One region of the Sporosarcina sp. Y352 genome, then DNA from elsewhere that is predicted to be linked to it. Evidence: riboswitches for the same ligand, from Rfam matches in the RefSeq annotation. Region 1 holds a riboswitch; the other holds the start of a gene.

Region 1 (8,221 bases):
GCCCAAGAAATCCACCATGCCCAGTAGAATATTGTCCAATCATCAAGCCATTTCCGGTCGGTAGAGTCCAATGGAGCTGTACCGAAACTCATTTGGATAAGGTTTGCAAAGTAACCGCCAAACGAATCAGTGAACATATTAAAAATGAGTAATGTTGGTCCGAGAACGACGATAAATCCAAGCAGTGCAAGGGTAAGAACAAGGTTTGTATTCGACAAGTATTTGATGCCCTTGCTTAATCCAGACCATGCGGACGCAACGAACAGAACCGTTATGAATGCGATGATGACAAACTGTGAAAAGATATTAATTTCAATATCAAATAAATAGTTTAGGCCTGCATTAATTTGAACAGCGCCGAAGCCGAGTGATGTAGCGACACCGAATGCTGTTGCGAAAACGGCGAGTACATCGACGAGAGTACCCCATGGTCCAACCATTTTTTTACCGAATATCGGCTTCAATGTTGCTGAAATTAATCCCGGCTCCCCTTTACGGAACTGGAAGAAGGCTAACGATAGCGCAATGATCCCGTACATGGCCCATATATGAATCCCCCAGTGGAAGAAAGACTGACGTAAGGATTCTTTGAAAGCTTCATCCGTATTTGGATCTTCCGAGGCTGGACTGATAGCAAAGTGTGATAATGGTTCAGCGGCACCGTAAAAGACAAGGCCGATTCCCATTCCGGCGGAAAACAGCATGGCAATCCAAGTGACTGTAGAGAACTGCGGGCGATCCGTGTCTTTTCCAAGCCGTATTTTACCGAATGGACTAACGATGAAAAAGAAACTGAGCGCTAACATGAATGACATGAGCAGCATATAGTACCAACCGAATGACGACGCAACAAAGTTTCTGGCATTCGTTGTGACGGCTTCAAAACTTTCGGGTGCGAATGCACCATATCCAACGGTCAATATGATAAGACCAATTGTGATATAAAAAACGTTTGATATTTTCTTCATACTTCCCCCTCGTGTTACTGGTAATGTAGAAACAGTTTTTAACTATACTAGCAAAATGTAATGAAAGCAACTGTGCGGTTAAATAAGTATTCCCGTTAATAAGCCTTTCCATTCGTGTTCAGGGACAATGCGGAGTACTCTATTTAAATGAAAATAGCTGAAAATCCATAGATTTTCAGCCGGTTTCTCAATCTTCATCTTTAATGTCGCGATCGGGTGGAATGGGTTCGTTACGCCATTCGTCAATTTGGTGTTTTAATGTTTCAAGCTGTTCTAAATAAAGACCAAACTGATCTTTGTTCACTAGAAATTGTTCGCCGTCATGGACAGAACGAATCCGTCCTTCTCTTACATACTTCTGAATTTGTTCGACGGGCATGCTAAGATATTCTGCAACTTCTTGAATGGAGATATACATCTAAGCCCTCCTTGGAAAATTCAGTTGAAGACAAAGTGGCGAGTGCTGTTTCGGTTAAATCAATTTCTTGAAGTTTAGACGTTTATTCAAAGCCAGCATAATCGGAATTCCAATTGCCATGACAACAAATTCACCGATTGCAACTGTTAACCATGTAAGTAGGAAAGGGAGCTCTAATGCTAGGTTTAACTCGAAAGCAATGATGAACATGGTAAAGGTGAAAACTAGTGTGTTGAAGACCATTCGCTTGAAAACTCCAGATATAAATTTAGCGGAAAATATCGTGATTGAAAGAGCTATAATTGATTGACTCACGCCGAAAAATAGATCATACATGCCAAGTGGAGAAAACAAGTTTGTGACGAATACTCCGAGCACAATACCAAAGAAGAACTTCTTATTAAACACTATAAGGTGGTTGAACAGCTCAGAGATACGAAATTGGATTGCTGAATAAGCCAGTGGTGCTATTAATAGAGATACGGCTACATATAAAGCGGCAATGATCCCGCTTATGGCCATTGTTTTTATTTTCATTACTTATTTCCTCCTAGTTTTTTAGCGTGGGATGGTTACGAACCACGTGTGAACAATTAGTGATTATAGTACATAGTTACTAGTCGTGTCAAGTGAACTTGAAATGTTGGAACTCTCGAATTAAATGGTATCTTCTATATATATAGGGAAAAGGAGCAGTTGAATCATGTCGCAGCGAATTGCCTACACAGTCGTGTTGTTAGGTGCAATCCTATGGGGAACAACGGGCACTGCACAAACGTTCCTCCCGCAAACCATCCATCCATTGACAGTTGGTGCATCACGGCTTGCGGTGGGTGGTTTTTCATTGCTGATTCTATTACTAATCATGCGTAAAATTGATTTCCGGAATTGGCCGTGGAAAGCTACGATTTACGCGGCTATTTCAATGGCCATTTTCCAGTATCTATTCTTTTCTTCTGTCAGATTAACCGGTGTCGCGATAGGGACGGTCGTTACCATCGGCAGTTCGCCTGTTTTTTCTGGAATCATCGAATGGTTCTTGTTAAAGCGCCGTCCGACATTTATTTGGCTTACAGCTACCGCTCTTGCGATTGCGGGGTGTGCACTACTATTTTTAAATAAAGACGGTATCGTTGTTAATCCAGTAGGTGTTTCGATGTCGCTTGGGGCAGGGCTATTGTTTGCCTTTTACGCACTTGTAAACAAAGAAGTACTTGAAAAAACGGATGCTGTACCTGCTGTTGCAGTCATCTTTTCTATTAGTGCGTTGTTGCTGATGCCATTTGTGTTTTTATTCGAAACGGATGGTCTGATTTCTACTCGGGGAATATCTGTGGTCCTGTATCTTGGAATAATTACGACAAGTGTAGCGTACATCCTGTTTTCAACCGGATTAAAAAGAATTCCATCGTCCTCTGCCGTTACCCTATCACTTGCTGAACCGCTTACTGCAGCTGTTTTGAGTGTTATTGTGGTTGGCGAGCATCTCGACGGAACGTCCTGGACGGGCATTGCTATGTTGCTAGGCGGAATCCTCGTATTGACGCTCAGTGGTAAAAAAGTGAAGAAGTCTAGCTTGTTAAATGAATAAACCCCTGGTATCCCTATCGGTATTTGGGAGGCCAGGGGTTTTTTGCCGATATATATGTTGAACAAATGAATACGGGAGGCCATTGAAAAAGTCACGAGACATGTGAATGAATTAGAAACTCTGCTAATACCGCTTGCCGCTTCGTGGTAGCTGGATAGACCTTGTAAGAAAGCGTATTTCTTTATCTATAATTGCGGAGGTGATTATTAAAAGTACCAACATTATAGTTAGATTCAGAAATCCCGCTAATACCGCTTTGCGCTTTGTGGATGCCTCCCGCGATAAGCCAGAAAGAAGACCGCTTTCAGTCTTATCGCTTCGGCTACCACGAAGTCGCGCCTTCGCTGGATGGTCTATGTAAGAAAGCGCATTTCTTTATCGGAGATTAGTGCAATCTGCAGTGCGTCTTTCTTCAATGAAATTAGTATCAAATAGTAATCACATTATAATCTCAGCATCTACATCTCAAAATCACACTTCTCTCGATTATGAACACATCAGCGCAGGCGCGGCAAAGGGGTAGCCGAAGCTCTGAGACTGGATGCGAAGCGCTAATCCAGGCTCATGGCGAGAGGCATCCCCAAAGCGCCAAGCGATCTACAAACCACACTCCAAACCGCACTCTCTCGATAATGGACACCCCAGCTTAGGCGCAGCAAAGGGGTAGCCGAAGCCCTGAGACTGGATGCGAAGCGTTAATCCAGGCTCATGGCGAGAGGCATCCCCAAAGCGCCAAGCGGTCTATAATCCACACCCCGAATCACAACTCTCTCATTAAATAGATTCAACGGGATTCTTTAATTGAACATATATAATCTGTTCTTAAGACTTTCTTCATAATTACAGTTGGTGAATGTTAAGATTTGGCGGGTACAATTGGTATCATAGAGAAAAGCGAGGTGCGGAAGATGGCGAAATTCACAGTGCTTGTAGCGGATGACGATCAGGACATCCGTAACGGGATTGAAATATATTTGAAAAATGAAGGTTATGAGGTACTGAAGGCGGCGGACGGTGTAGAGGCGCTTGAGCTACTGGAGTCGAATGATGTCCATCTTCTAATTCTCGATATAATGATGCCAAATATGGATGGTATTACAGCGACGTTCAAAATTCGGGAAGCGCGCAATATCCCGATTATCATGCTGAGTGCGAAGGTGGAAGACTCCGATAAAATTCATGGACTATCCGTTGGTGCAGATGATTATGTGACGAAACCGTTCCATCCAATGGAGTTGATGGCTCGTGTGAAGTCACAATTGCGTCGCTATATCCAATTTGGGACGTACGATGGCCAGAAAAAAGTAGAAATCGACGGGCTAGTTCTGGATGAAGAAGCAAAGGAAATCACTATTGACGGTGGCGTGGTAAAACTGACACCAATTGAATACAAAATTACAGAGTTGCTGATGAAGAATGCGGGGCGTGTATTTTCTATCAACGAAATCTACGAACGCGTTTGGAATGAAGCAGCGTACAATGCTGAAAATATCGTTGCGGTACATATACGTAAAATACGCGAAAAAATCGAAGCAGATCCGAAAAATCCGAGATATGTAAAGGTGGTGTGGGGCATTGGTTACAAAATCGAAAAATGACTGGGCTGTAGTTTGGTCAATCATCGCGATTGTCATTGCCGCTTTGAGTATCGGTTACTGTTTCTCCCACATCATTGACCTGGTCGGAAATGGAATGGAACGTTCCAGTAGGGCGATTGCTTACTTCACCCGGATAGTGAAAGGAAATGTGTGAATATGAAAAATAAACGAATGCCTCTTATTGTCTGGTCGATTCTTATCGCCTTGTTTTTAACTGCGCTTGTCTCTTTTATAAATACGGGTCCAAAGTTTATCGGGAATAGCTTTGTTGATACAGAGGATTTTAAATCTGAAATGGAGTATTTATACGATAAAATTAGTACAACCGTTTTGAATCCGATTGATGTGGAAAAGGAGAAAAAACAAATCAAAGTATCAAAGGAGGAAATCGACGAACATCGTGAGCGTTACGGCACATTGGCTGAACAAATTTCCAATATTACAGCCCAATATCAAGACCGAATTGAAGAAGCGAAAGCGGCTGGCAATGAAGTGTTAAAAACAGAACTGATTAAAGAGCAAGAGGTGAAAATAGATGATATTCGAAAAAACTTCCAAGATGATAAACATGTAGAGGCAAAAGTCCGTGAAGAAAAAGGAGAAGCGCTTGAACAATATGTAAGTGAAAGATTCAATGGTGTGGACGATTATAACTTCCGGTGGGTTGCCTATGAGTTGAAAGATGTGGAAACGGGTGAAACGTTTGCGTCCGGTGATGTCAAAACGCCCGCCGCCTACAAGAGAATGTACAATTCCAAGGAAGGGTACTTCAAGGCTAAGTCACTTCGAATAAAAAATGCTGATTTATACCAGTACACAGGAAACCATACTGGGGAATACATCGACAGTAACCGCTCAATAATCGGAAACCCAGATCGGACTTTCGAGGGTATTGTCGTCATTTCAAAAGGGATATCACAGGAAGGGTCTCATGGTCAACTTGCAGCCTGGTTTAACAAATCAAAATATATTGCCTATAGCACTTGGATTGTCGGGCTAATTGCATTAATCCTCCTGTTGACAAAGTTTCGTTTCAATAAGAACTGGGTGAAGGATAGAAGAGGGGCAGACTGGTATAGTCATTTAAAAATCGATGTAAAAGGAGCTCTGCTGGTTACAACATTGCTGATGCTCTATATTAATTTATTGTTTGTTGCAGACTATGCTTATTTTTATAGCCTCGAAAATTTGGTTATATATGTAATTTCTTTTGTTTTCCTTACACTCCTCGTATTTCTAACAGTGTTACAGCTGGTTAATTTCATGGAGCGAATAAAAGATGAAGTGGTGTTGAAACAAGAAATTAAGGATAGTTATAGTATGAGATTTATACTTGCATGGCAAGGGATGTTTTTGAATCGTTCAATTGGTGTTCAATCGTTCCTTCTATTAATTGGCTTTTTCCTAGCGGGCATCGGGTTTGCCGTCGTTCTTATGCAACCCATATTAATTATGATTTACATTCCACTTGTATTGTTTGCTGGGCTGCCATTCCTCTATATTTTCGTGAGAAGAACGGCGTATTTGAATCGTATTATTGTGGCTACTGAAGCGATGGCGAATGGACGCCTTCATGAGGAAATTAAAATCGAAGGAAAATCACCGCTTGCAGACCATGCGCGGAATCTCAATAACCTACGCGAAGGTGTCCGCAGTTCCATGACCGAACAAGCGAAGAGTGAACGCCTAAAAACGGAACTTATTACGAACGTTAGTCATGATCTTAGGACACCATTAACGTCCATTATTACGTACACGGATCTATTGAAAAAGGCAGATATCACAGCTGAAGATAGAACAAAGTATATAGATATTTTAGATAGGAAATCACAGCGTTTAAAGACATTGATTGAGGATTTATTTGAAGTTTCGAAAATGGCAAGCGGTAACTTGGAGCTTCACAAACAACGTGTCGATTTGACACAATTGCTTCAACAAGCACTTGCAGAACACGAAGAAGAAATTTCGAAATCGGGCCTTGATTTTAGGGTGAACTTACCAGAGTCTACGCTTGTTGCCTATGTCGACGGGAAAAGATGGTGGCGCGTACTGGATAATTTGATTGTCAACGCCATTAAATACACATTGCCGGGTACCCGTATCTATATTACACTTCGAAAAGTGGGAGATAACGCGGAATTCGTCGTGAAAAATGTGACGAAGTATGAGCTTGGTGAAAACACCGACGAATTGTTTGAACGATTCAAAAGGGCTGATGCATCACGCCAAACGGACGGTTCTGGACTTGGTCTTGCGATAGCACAATCCATCGTCGATTTGCATAATGGGAATATGAAAATTGAAGTAGATGGAGATTTATTCAAAGTAACGGTCGTCGTGGCGGCGGTTTAATAAATGGACAATGATGTGAGCTGTACGCAATGCCTTTACCCAAGGGTATTGCGTACGGCTTCTTTCTATTTGCGGATTCATTACGATTGAAATGGGTTTACGGCTTTCCTTTGGCGGGAATGATTAGGTAAAGTTCGCAAATTGATCATTCTTTCAATAGAAGTAAATAATATACACTCCAACAAGTAAAACACCGATATCTGCAAACATATGAACTGTCCAAGAGGGCAAAATGGTTCCGCTTTTTTCATTGGCCAACTGAAAGATCACTCCTCCCAACCAGAGTCCTGCAACGGCAACTACGAGAAGTGCTGGACTGAACCAAGGTAGAAAAATTGCGATATGGTAAATTGCGAACAGGAAGGATGGAACAAGAAGCCGGACTTTTGAATTGCTTATAATATTAGGCAACAGGCCGCGGAAGTAAAACTCCTCCAGTATCGAATTACCGAACAAGATATAGAATGCGATGAAAGTGAACACTGTAGCTGTTACACCAGCATCTTCTAAATCGCCAATAAGTTCATTGAGATTAATGAATGGCTTTAATAGGAGAAATGACATGATGATAACGGCCATTATTAAGATTCCCGAAGCGATTGCGATACCCATACTTTTAGAATCTGTACCGCGTAAGCGTAAGAATGGAAATCCAAACTTCCTATATAAAATGAGTGGAATCAGTAGAAATAGAACAACCTTCGCCATCGTTTTCCATATGTATTCAACCTCAAGACTTTGTTCAATCCAGATAAGAATAGCGATGTTGATTAATGGCATAGCAAAAAAAAGCGATTTCTCCAAAAAATCCCCACTGTTTATTGTAAATAAGACGAAATAGTGGGATAATGGTTTCACAGGATTCTGAAAATAGATTTGCGTCTCTTCAAGGTTATTTAGTGAATGAAGGGCATCATACGTTCAGAAATCCGTAATATATTAATCTTTTCAATGGGTTACTAGAATTACTACTAGCAATACTTGTGTTAACGATTGGCTATTTTTGATAGCGAAAGTTAAAGCAACAAGACTCAAAATAAAAAAACGAGAACCGTGCGAGGGGACGGAAAGCATATCCCGGTTCCCCGTACGAAGAGGGAGGATTTAAAGTAGATATGACAAAATCAGATGGCAATTATCCAAACAAAGACGATCTAGAACCAAATGTTAAAGGGATGTCTAAATCCGATGAGCTACCGCTTGCGGATCCTTCCGATTCAAATACATCGGAAGTTTTCAGAGAAAATGAACAGGAAGAGACGGGTGAGAACAAACCGTCTGCTTTCGCCGAAAA
Region 2 (8,221 bases), on a different contig from region 1:
TCAAGATCTTTCATGTATTCCTGGATAACCAGAAGTTCTGCTACTTCATATGAATAGCTCATTACAAATTCAACTTCACCCGATTCATTAAAAAAAGGCATACCAGTAATAAGTACTTTCTGTCCAGCAGGTGTGGATTGTATAATGACTACTTTCTTTTTCTGTTGAAGTACTAAAGGTGTTATGGCAGGCGAGAATATCCCCATTTTCTCCAGCGCATAAACGGACTTTCCGAGTAACTCTTCAGCTTGTATACCATAATTTCTTCCACTAATTTGCGAGGCTTTTACTATGATACCTGCGTGATTGGTTACGATGATGTCTTCGTCATATGAATCGATAATTTCTTCCCTTGAATTTGGATGTAAGAAAAATCCTAACATACGACCACCTTTCCTCAGAATGACATTATTCAATTTTGAATTATTATTTAGAAGTAAATAAATTGTACTGCTTTTTCAGAAAAGCGGCAATAGATATTTAAAAATAGGGAAGATTTTTTTATGTAAATAGTTGATAACGTTGAAAAGTATAACATGTATGTTCATTCTTGCACAAGTATAATTATGCAAAAATGAATAAAGGGAAATTAGGATTTCCTTTCTCTATTGCTTTATGATTAACTGACTAGAAGGGCTACAATTTAAATTCATTAAATGGAAGGAGAATTATGAATGCTAAAAGAAATGATATTCAAGAATATATCGGATGCTAGGATGGAAATGATAAAGATTCGTCGTCATTTACATATGCATCCTGAGCTATCACATCAGGAGATTGAAACGCCTAATTTCATCGCGAACTACTTGGAAGACTTGGGAATTGAAGTTAGGCGGGGGGTTGGTGGAAGAGGAGTCACGGGGATAATTCGTGGTGGGAGGTCTGGGAAAACAATTGCATTTAGAGCGGATTTTGATGCGTTGCCAATTCAAGATGCTAAAAATGTCCCTTATCAATCAACTGTTCCCGGAGTCATGCATGCTTGTGGGCATGACGGTCATACTGCAGCATTACTAGGGTTTGCGAAATCTTTGAATTCAGTAAAGGACCAACTTCAGGGAACTATTGTGCTTATTCATCAGTTCGGGGAAGAACTGCCACCTGGTGGGTCAAGGGCAATGATTGAAGATGGTTGCCTTGAAAACGTCGATGCGATTTACGGTGCCCATCTACAGTCCAATATGGAAGCGGGTTATGTCTATGTGCGTGATGGTTATTTACAGGCTGGAGAAGATACGTTAAAAATCACTGTAAATGGTTCTGGAGCACATGGGGCGGAACCGCAAAATGGGGCAGACCCGATTCTGGCAGCCAGTCATATTATGGTTGCCCTACAGTCGATTGTAAGCCGCAATGCAGACCCATTGAAAGAACTTGTCATTTCGATAGGGAAGTTTCATGCAGGGGATGCGGATAACGTCATTCCTGAGAAAGCAGTTATGGAAGGGACAATTCGCGTCTTTGATGAGGACTTGCGAATGCTTGCCGGCAAACGTCTAATTGAACTTGCACAATTTGTCGGTCGTGGACTCGGTTGTGAAGTTGAAGTCCAAATAGAAAAAGGCTATGACGCACTTTGGAATCATCCAACACAAGTGAATATTGTCCGGCAAGTGGTAACGGATGCATTTGGTATGGACGTTTTGGTGGAAACTCAACCAATTATGCCGGTTGAAGACTTTTCTTATTTTCTGCAAAGAATTCCAGGCGCATTTTTCTTCGTTGGAGCAAAAATGGATGACACAGATAATGTCTTTCCACATCATCATGAACGATTTGACTTTCACGAACCTGCAATGGAAATGATCGCGAAAACATTCGCGGGAATTGTACTTGCATATCAAACATAACCAATGCTCGGAGCGCAATAGCCCGTACAATATTAAAGGCAGGACTATAATTTTATAATAAATGAATGCTAGATGTTGTAAACGGTTGAATAAAGGGGGAGTTAAAGATTAAAATAGTTATCGCTCCAGATTCATTTAAAGGCAGTGTCACAGCGATGGAAGCTGCACGGTCGATTGAAAAAGGTGTTTTCCAAGCGTTTCCAAATGCAGAAACGGTCCTTGTTCCTGTAGCAGATGGGGGTGAGGGAACAATGGAAAACTTAGTCGCTGTTACCAAAGGGTATACGAAGACAGTTCTTGTTATAGGACCACTTAGAAGTCCGATTGAAGCTAAATACGGTGTGCTTGGAGATACTAAAACTTGTATCATCGAGATGGCGACTGCATCAGGTTTGAATTTATTGAGCAGTACTGAATTAGATCCACTTAACGCAACTACTTATGGAACAGGTCAATTGATTAGACATGCACTCGATGAAGGATTTAGAAGTTTCATATTGGCGCTTGGTGGTTCAGCAACCAACGATGGGGGCGCTGGAATGCTTCAAGCACTAGGTCTAGAACTGAGGGATAATACAGGTGCGGAGCTTGATTTGGGCGGGGGATCATTGAATCAACTTGATTGTATTTCAACGGAAAACTTTGATCCCCGCATTATTGAGAGTCAATTTTTGATAGCGTCTGATGTTGAGAATCCCTTTGTTGGACCTAATGGGGCTTCACACGTGTTTGGTCCGCAAAAGGGCGCGACTAAAGAAATAGCTGAACTCTTAGACAACAACCTTTTACATTTTGCTAATTTGATTGAAAGGGAAATAGGCATTAGACTCCATGAACTTCAGGGAGCAGGTGCGGCAGGTGGTTTCGGAGGCGCAGTACTTGCGTTTTTTCCTTCAACAATGAAGCGGGGTGTAGATGTCGTACTCGAGTATACAAGGCTTGACGAACATCTATTAAATGCAGACCTTGTCATTACGGGCGAAGGACAACTGGATTTTCAAACGGCTTTTGGAAAAACACCCATGGGAGTTGCCCAAATGGCAAATAAACGCAATGTATCTACTATAATTCTGGCTGGGTCGCTAATGGGGGATATCGATTCACTTTATCAGTACGGCGTAATTGGAGCATACAGCATCATGAATAAACCGATGAGTTTAAATGAGGCCATGGAAAACGCAAGTGAGCTATTAGAAAAAGTCGCGGAACAAGTTTGTCGTACTTATTTTTCAACTAGAAAAGTGGTTGAATGATATGGAAATCAAAAAACGATTGAAAAGCTAAACAAAAAAGCCCTAAACAGTTCACCTGAACTTGTTTTGGGCTTTTTCATGTTATTGAATTGCTTGAATATCCTTCAAAATTGCATAACCGTTTTTCACCTTTAAGTGAGCAACCAATTGCCCTTTAGCAGATAAATCCTCAAGCTCTTTTCCAGTGTTTTCTGGTACATAGAATCTATCTAAACCAAAGTTAATGGAATGAACGTTTATACCTGTCGTATTTTGATAGTCATAGCCATTCAGTTTTCCAGTTAAGTAAATACTGCCTTTTGGTTTTTTATCAGTTAAGCTATCAAGTACATAAATGTCTCCCTGTTTAACTAGCTTTCCATAAACAGTTAACTGATTGGAATTCGTGTGTTTTTCAATTTTTTTCAAAATACTTGTGGGAATTTCGCTTTTTGCAACTTCCTCAATTTCATAGCGGAGCGTTACATAATCTCCATACAATAAATCTCTCGGATCCACAGGCACAGTTAACAAGCTGATATCTTCACCGTACGTTAGCGCCCATAGCGGTTTAAAAGTCAAGCTAATTAACAATATAAGAGGGATGGCTAATGCAACGATGAAACCAAAACGCTTATTTTTCATCCTGTTCATTGGCTATCACCTTTCCTCTGACGTGTCTTTTCAAACCAGAAACCAAAGCCAATTAGGATCAAACCACCAATGACAAAGAATAGTGATTTTGGCATGAAGTCATATGACAAATCTGCGTAAAAGCGGAAAATCAGTGCACAAACAATGAGAACAGCGGGTAAACTACCGATTTTCAAGAAGAACAGTAGTTTTATCGCGAAAACAATTGTGAAAATAATCGCCATGATTTCGGCAGTATCTCCAGAAACAACATCTATCCAAGTAGTTGGAAATGTTAGAAATAGACCCGCTATTCCATAGACAACTGAACCAAGCCATTCAGACGATAATTGGTACCTGCCAAACGGGTAAAAGGCGAGAAATAACCCAATGATGAAGAAAGTACTTGCAATAAGAAGCCCATGCACATCAAAATAGATGAATAAATTGAAAATAAACGTCATTGCTAAAACCGTATTAGCGATGAACAAACCTCTAGAATGATCGAACCTTTTTTCATTCATCCAAAAAAGAAATGGAATGACAAGTAGAAGGAAGTAAGGTACACCACTGATTCCACCCCATACATTGAATCCATAGATAATGAAAAATACTGTTGCTACTGCAGCTATAAATTTATCTTTCAAGTAATATGCGAGCGGTAATATCCCGAGTCCCCACATGAAGAAATCTGCATAGACGCCTGCGCTTAGGTTAAACATCTGGCCAATCAAGAAGATACCAGCACCGTACACAGCCACACCGATATAATAAAGGCTACGCGATGTTTTTGGATAACGTTCTTCCATTTTATAGCCGCCAATATAAAAGCCAGCTGTCGCAAAGAATAATAGAATAAACTTTGCAAGTTTCGGTATTTCCTGCCAATTTCCAGCGATGAAACTTAAAATACCGACACCTATTAAAATGGCTCCAAAGACCAGCAAGACCCGCACAAAACCCACTCGTTCAGTAGGCTCGTATTCCGATAGAAGTGCGCTTCTTTGATCCGTCCCAAGCTTTCCTGCTTGTTCCAAATAGCGAAACTCCTTTTCAAGAACACGGTATTCAGAATTACTGACTTTTCTCTTCATCTAATCGAGCCCCCTATTCCATAGTTTCTCGTATGCTTAATTATACCCGTTTTTATTCATTAACAACACTGGAAGTTAAGGCTATTTTCTAGAACAGTTTAAACTGTATAAGAGACAAGTGGTAGATAGACGAATGAATAGTTTTTGGGCACTCTAGTACTTAGCACATTGTATTCTTTGCTGTGTGCTATAAGAAGTGTTCTTCCTTAAAATGAAAGTAGGGATGCGACGAAATCGCATCCCTACGTATTAATACATTTCGATAATGTATTGAAGTCGTTCAATATAAAGTAATACAACTGTATCCGTATTGCTCATTGTGTGGATTAAATTATTCGCTGGCGATTCTGGACAATTACCATGGGTAATTTTATTAGTACATATCTAAACCCCACGTTTATTCCCCCATATAAGGGTATGGAGCTGAGGTAACACCCTAACGTCATTCATGATAGATGAATTGACGGTCAAATCAACCAACCATTCATACCGATTCAGTAGAGTAGACACTAGCAGTTCATTTTCAGTCGTCGTCGTATCATCGTTTCCTGTCTGTAAAAAGAAAGGAAAAGCCGGGTAACGTTGGTGGACGGCTTCGGCAAATTTGAAATCCACTTCATCAAAAATGACGATTTTCAAACTAGCCGTCGTATTAAGCAGTTTCTCCATAAATGTATCCAGTTTGCTGAAATCTGTTGCCATTCCAGAACTAGGTGGTTTTGGAGAAAGGGTAATATCATCGATTTCCAACAACCAATCCTGCCAAAAAGAAGCCTGCGTTTCAACCGCAACTTTCCAGCCTTGTTCATGGCATAAATCAACAAGTTCCCCGATACCTTTATGAAGCGCAGGATTCCCACCTGAAATTGTTACATGTGAAAATGACTGCCCACCAATTGCTTTAAGTTCATCTATAATTTCAATAGGTTGTTTCGAAACGCTCTTTCCTGAACCATCCCACGTGAAACTGGAATCACACCACGAGCATGAATAATCACACCCTGATGTCCGAACGAACATCGTTTTCAATCCCATTACCATTCCTTCACCTTGAATAGTTGGTCCGAACACCTCCATCACAGGAATCTTCATACGTTCTCCTCCAGTTTAGGCCGGTAGATGACGTAGCTTGTTGGCGTTTCACGGACAATGACCTGAAGACAGACTGCTTTATTGCTCCTCGTCTGTAGAACTTCCTGAATTGAATTATAAATCTGTTCGGCTAATTTCTCAGTTGTAGGGAAGTTAGCCTTAAATTCAGGATGATCATTCAATACGGAATGATCATATTTATCATGAATGAGGGTTTTGAGTTCCTTGAAATCAATCAGAAAACCAATTGAATCCAATTCATTTCCTCCGATTGTTATGTTCAAATAGTACGTATGCCCATGCATCACTTGGCACTTTCCAGCATTTTCACTCGGAATGTAATGCGCCGCCGAAAAATGCATGTCTTTGTTAAGTTCAAAACGAAACGAGTGCTGAACTTGTGGGTAAAATTGCTGCATCATTCGGAAACACCTTCAGACTTTTTAGTAATGTAAGCAGTTAGTCCATCATTTCGTAACACACAAGCTGGACATTCCCCGCAGCCTGAACTTGGAATTCCGTTGTAGCATGTAAGTGTTTTGTGCTGTACAAAATCAAGTGCACCTAATTCATCAGCCATTGCCCAGACCTCGGCCTTATCCAGCCACATTAAAGGCGTATGGATAACAAAGCGCCCATCCATTGCTAAATTCAACGTGACATTCAATGACTTAATAAAATTGTCACGGCAATCTGGATATCCGCTAAAATCAGTTTCACTCACACCCGTTATTAAGTGCCGGGCTCCAATCGCATCCGCATAGACAGCCGCAAACGACAGAAATAGATGATTCCTTCCTGGAACAAAGGTAGAAGGTAATTCACCATCTACTTCTTTTACTTCGATTTCATCACGTGTCAAAGCATTAGCAGATAGTTGATTAATAAGGCTCATATCGAGCAGTTTAAACGACACACCGAGCTCATCCGCAATTTTTCTTGCACATTCAATTTCCGCTGAATGGCGCTGACCATAATCAAACGTGACCGTCGCAACTTCAGCGAAATTTTTCAATGCCCAAATTAGACATGTCGTACTGTCTTGGCCGCCACTGAATACAACGACTGCTTTTTCATTTTTCATAGTAAACATCTCCTTAGTTTTTTTGAGAGGGAGTTTTCGAACCTCTTTTTCGAACAATGTTAATAATAGCATAGGAGTAGAAGCTACTAGTAGTAGTTTCCACTTTAAATAAAATGATATATTTATTCAGTATTTATATACCGATTTAATCCTAATCAATTTTAATATATAAAATGTGATTTGTTGGTACATTCATTTGTATAAAGGGAATTGACATCACCAAGGATCAAAAACGGGAAGCATAAAATATATAGGATTAGTGCCGATTAACTCCACAAATTTTTATGATTTATGTATTAAAACGCTTTTTTAGCAGAAGATAATAACGAATCTTAACAATTACCGAGAAGAGTGTTTTTATGGTGCCCATTCGTAATGATGTAATCCCTTTAAAACTCGAAACGGTATTGCGGATTCAATAATTGTTCGAAACTGCTAATTAAATAAGGGAGGTGTTAAAATCATGAGAACGATACAACGAATTGCCTTGGCTTTGGTAATAATTGGAGCAATCAACTGGGGCTTAATTGGATTCTTTAAGTTTGATTTGGTAGCATCACTATTTGGTGGACAAGAGGCGTTTTTATCACGGGTGGTTTACGGTCTGGTTGGGTTAAGTGGATTGGCTTGCTTGGGTATCTTATTTAATCCAATCGAAGAAACAGTCGCAGATAAAGAAACCAATCGTCGAGGCGTTAATAATCTCAGTTACGATACTGAGTTTGGTGAGGAAACAGACATTGCGAAGTTGCGTGAGTCTTCTAAGAAACCCATTGATGGAAAGAATTCAGCTGACACAAGAAAGCAGGATTCAACAGACAATAAAAAATAAAGGAAGCTGAGCTAAGTTGTGGCATTTGAAAAAACATCCCAGCCTATGTCATATTGACAAGGGCTGGGATGTTTTTTAATGCCTTACCTATACTTTTTCGAAGGTATTAATATAAATAGGTGTCAATTTTCATTAATAATTTCATCAACTGTAGATTCAACTTCAGCTCGTGACATTTTTTCTTTACCACTCTTAAGCGTTTTTAATGTTGTTTTTGCCAAGGCAAGTGGGATTTTACAGAATAAAAGAATGTTTTTAGTGTCTAATGACTCTACATACGCATCCGCTTTATCCAAGTTCTTTGTTGCATAGGAAAACATGTCGTTACGGTCCCAACCATCGGGAATAAAATGAACACCGCGATCAGCATCTTCCTCTTGATTGCGAAGCATATTGACTGCCTG

What was found. Region 1 has a riboswitch for preQ1 ahead of AC1TO6_RS09130 (QueT transporter family protein). Riboswitches for the same ligand answer to the same signal wherever they lie in the genome.
Region 2: another riboswitch for preQ1. It lies ahead of queC (7-cyano-7-deazaguanine synthase QueC); the one in region 1 lies ahead of AC1TO6_RS09130 (QueT transporter family protein).

The regions. Positions count from the first base shown of each region.
Region 1 covers NZ_JBXCJE010000004.1:312,378-320,598, reverse strand. Annotated here, with positions in the region: gene AC1TO6_RS09140 (BCCT family transporter) at 1-968, opposite strand, end outside; gene AC1TO6_RS09135 (excisionase family DNA-binding protein) at 1,156-1,386, opposite strand; gene AC1TO6_RS09130 (QueT transporter family protein) at 1,441-1,923, opposite strand; PreQ1 riboswitch class I at 1,931-1,975, opposite strand; gene AC1TO6_RS09125 (DMT family transporter) at 2,090-2,977, shown strand; gene AC1TO6_RS09120 (response regulator transcription factor) at 3,886-4,575, shown strand; gene AC1TO6_RS09115 (hypothetical protein) at 4,553-4,729, shown strand; gene AC1TO6_RS09110 (sensor histidine kinase) at 4,732-6,927, shown strand; gene AC1TO6_RS09105 (CPBP family intramembrane glutamic endopeptidase) at 7,081-7,731, opposite strand; gene AC1TO6_RS09100 (hypothetical protein) at 8,043-8,221, shown strand, end outside.
Region 2 covers NZ_JBXCJE010000003.1:102,850-111,070, reverse strand. Annotated here, with positions in the region: gene AC1TO6_RS06050 (sigma 54-interacting transcriptional regulator) at 1-383, opposite strand, end outside; gene AC1TO6_RS06045 (M20 metallopeptidase family protein) at 675-1,850, shown strand; gene AC1TO6_RS06040 (glycerate kinase) at 1,958-3,103, shown strand; gene AC1TO6_RS06035 (GDYXXLXY domain-containing protein) at 3,185-3,736, opposite strand; gene AC1TO6_RS06030 (DUF2157 domain-containing protein) at 3,733-4,809, opposite strand; gene queE (7-carboxy-7-deazaguanine synthase QueE) at 5,194-5,901, opposite strand; gene queD (6-carboxytetrahydropterin synthase QueD) at 5,898-6,323, opposite strand; gene queC (7-cyano-7-deazaguanine synthase QueC) at 6,320-6,985, opposite strand; PreQ1 riboswitch class I at 6,993-7,036, opposite strand; gene AC1TO6_RS06010 (DUF378 domain-containing protein) at 7,449-7,817, shown strand; gene AC1TO6_RS06005 (squalene/phytoene synthase family protein) at 7,940-8,221, opposite strand, start outside.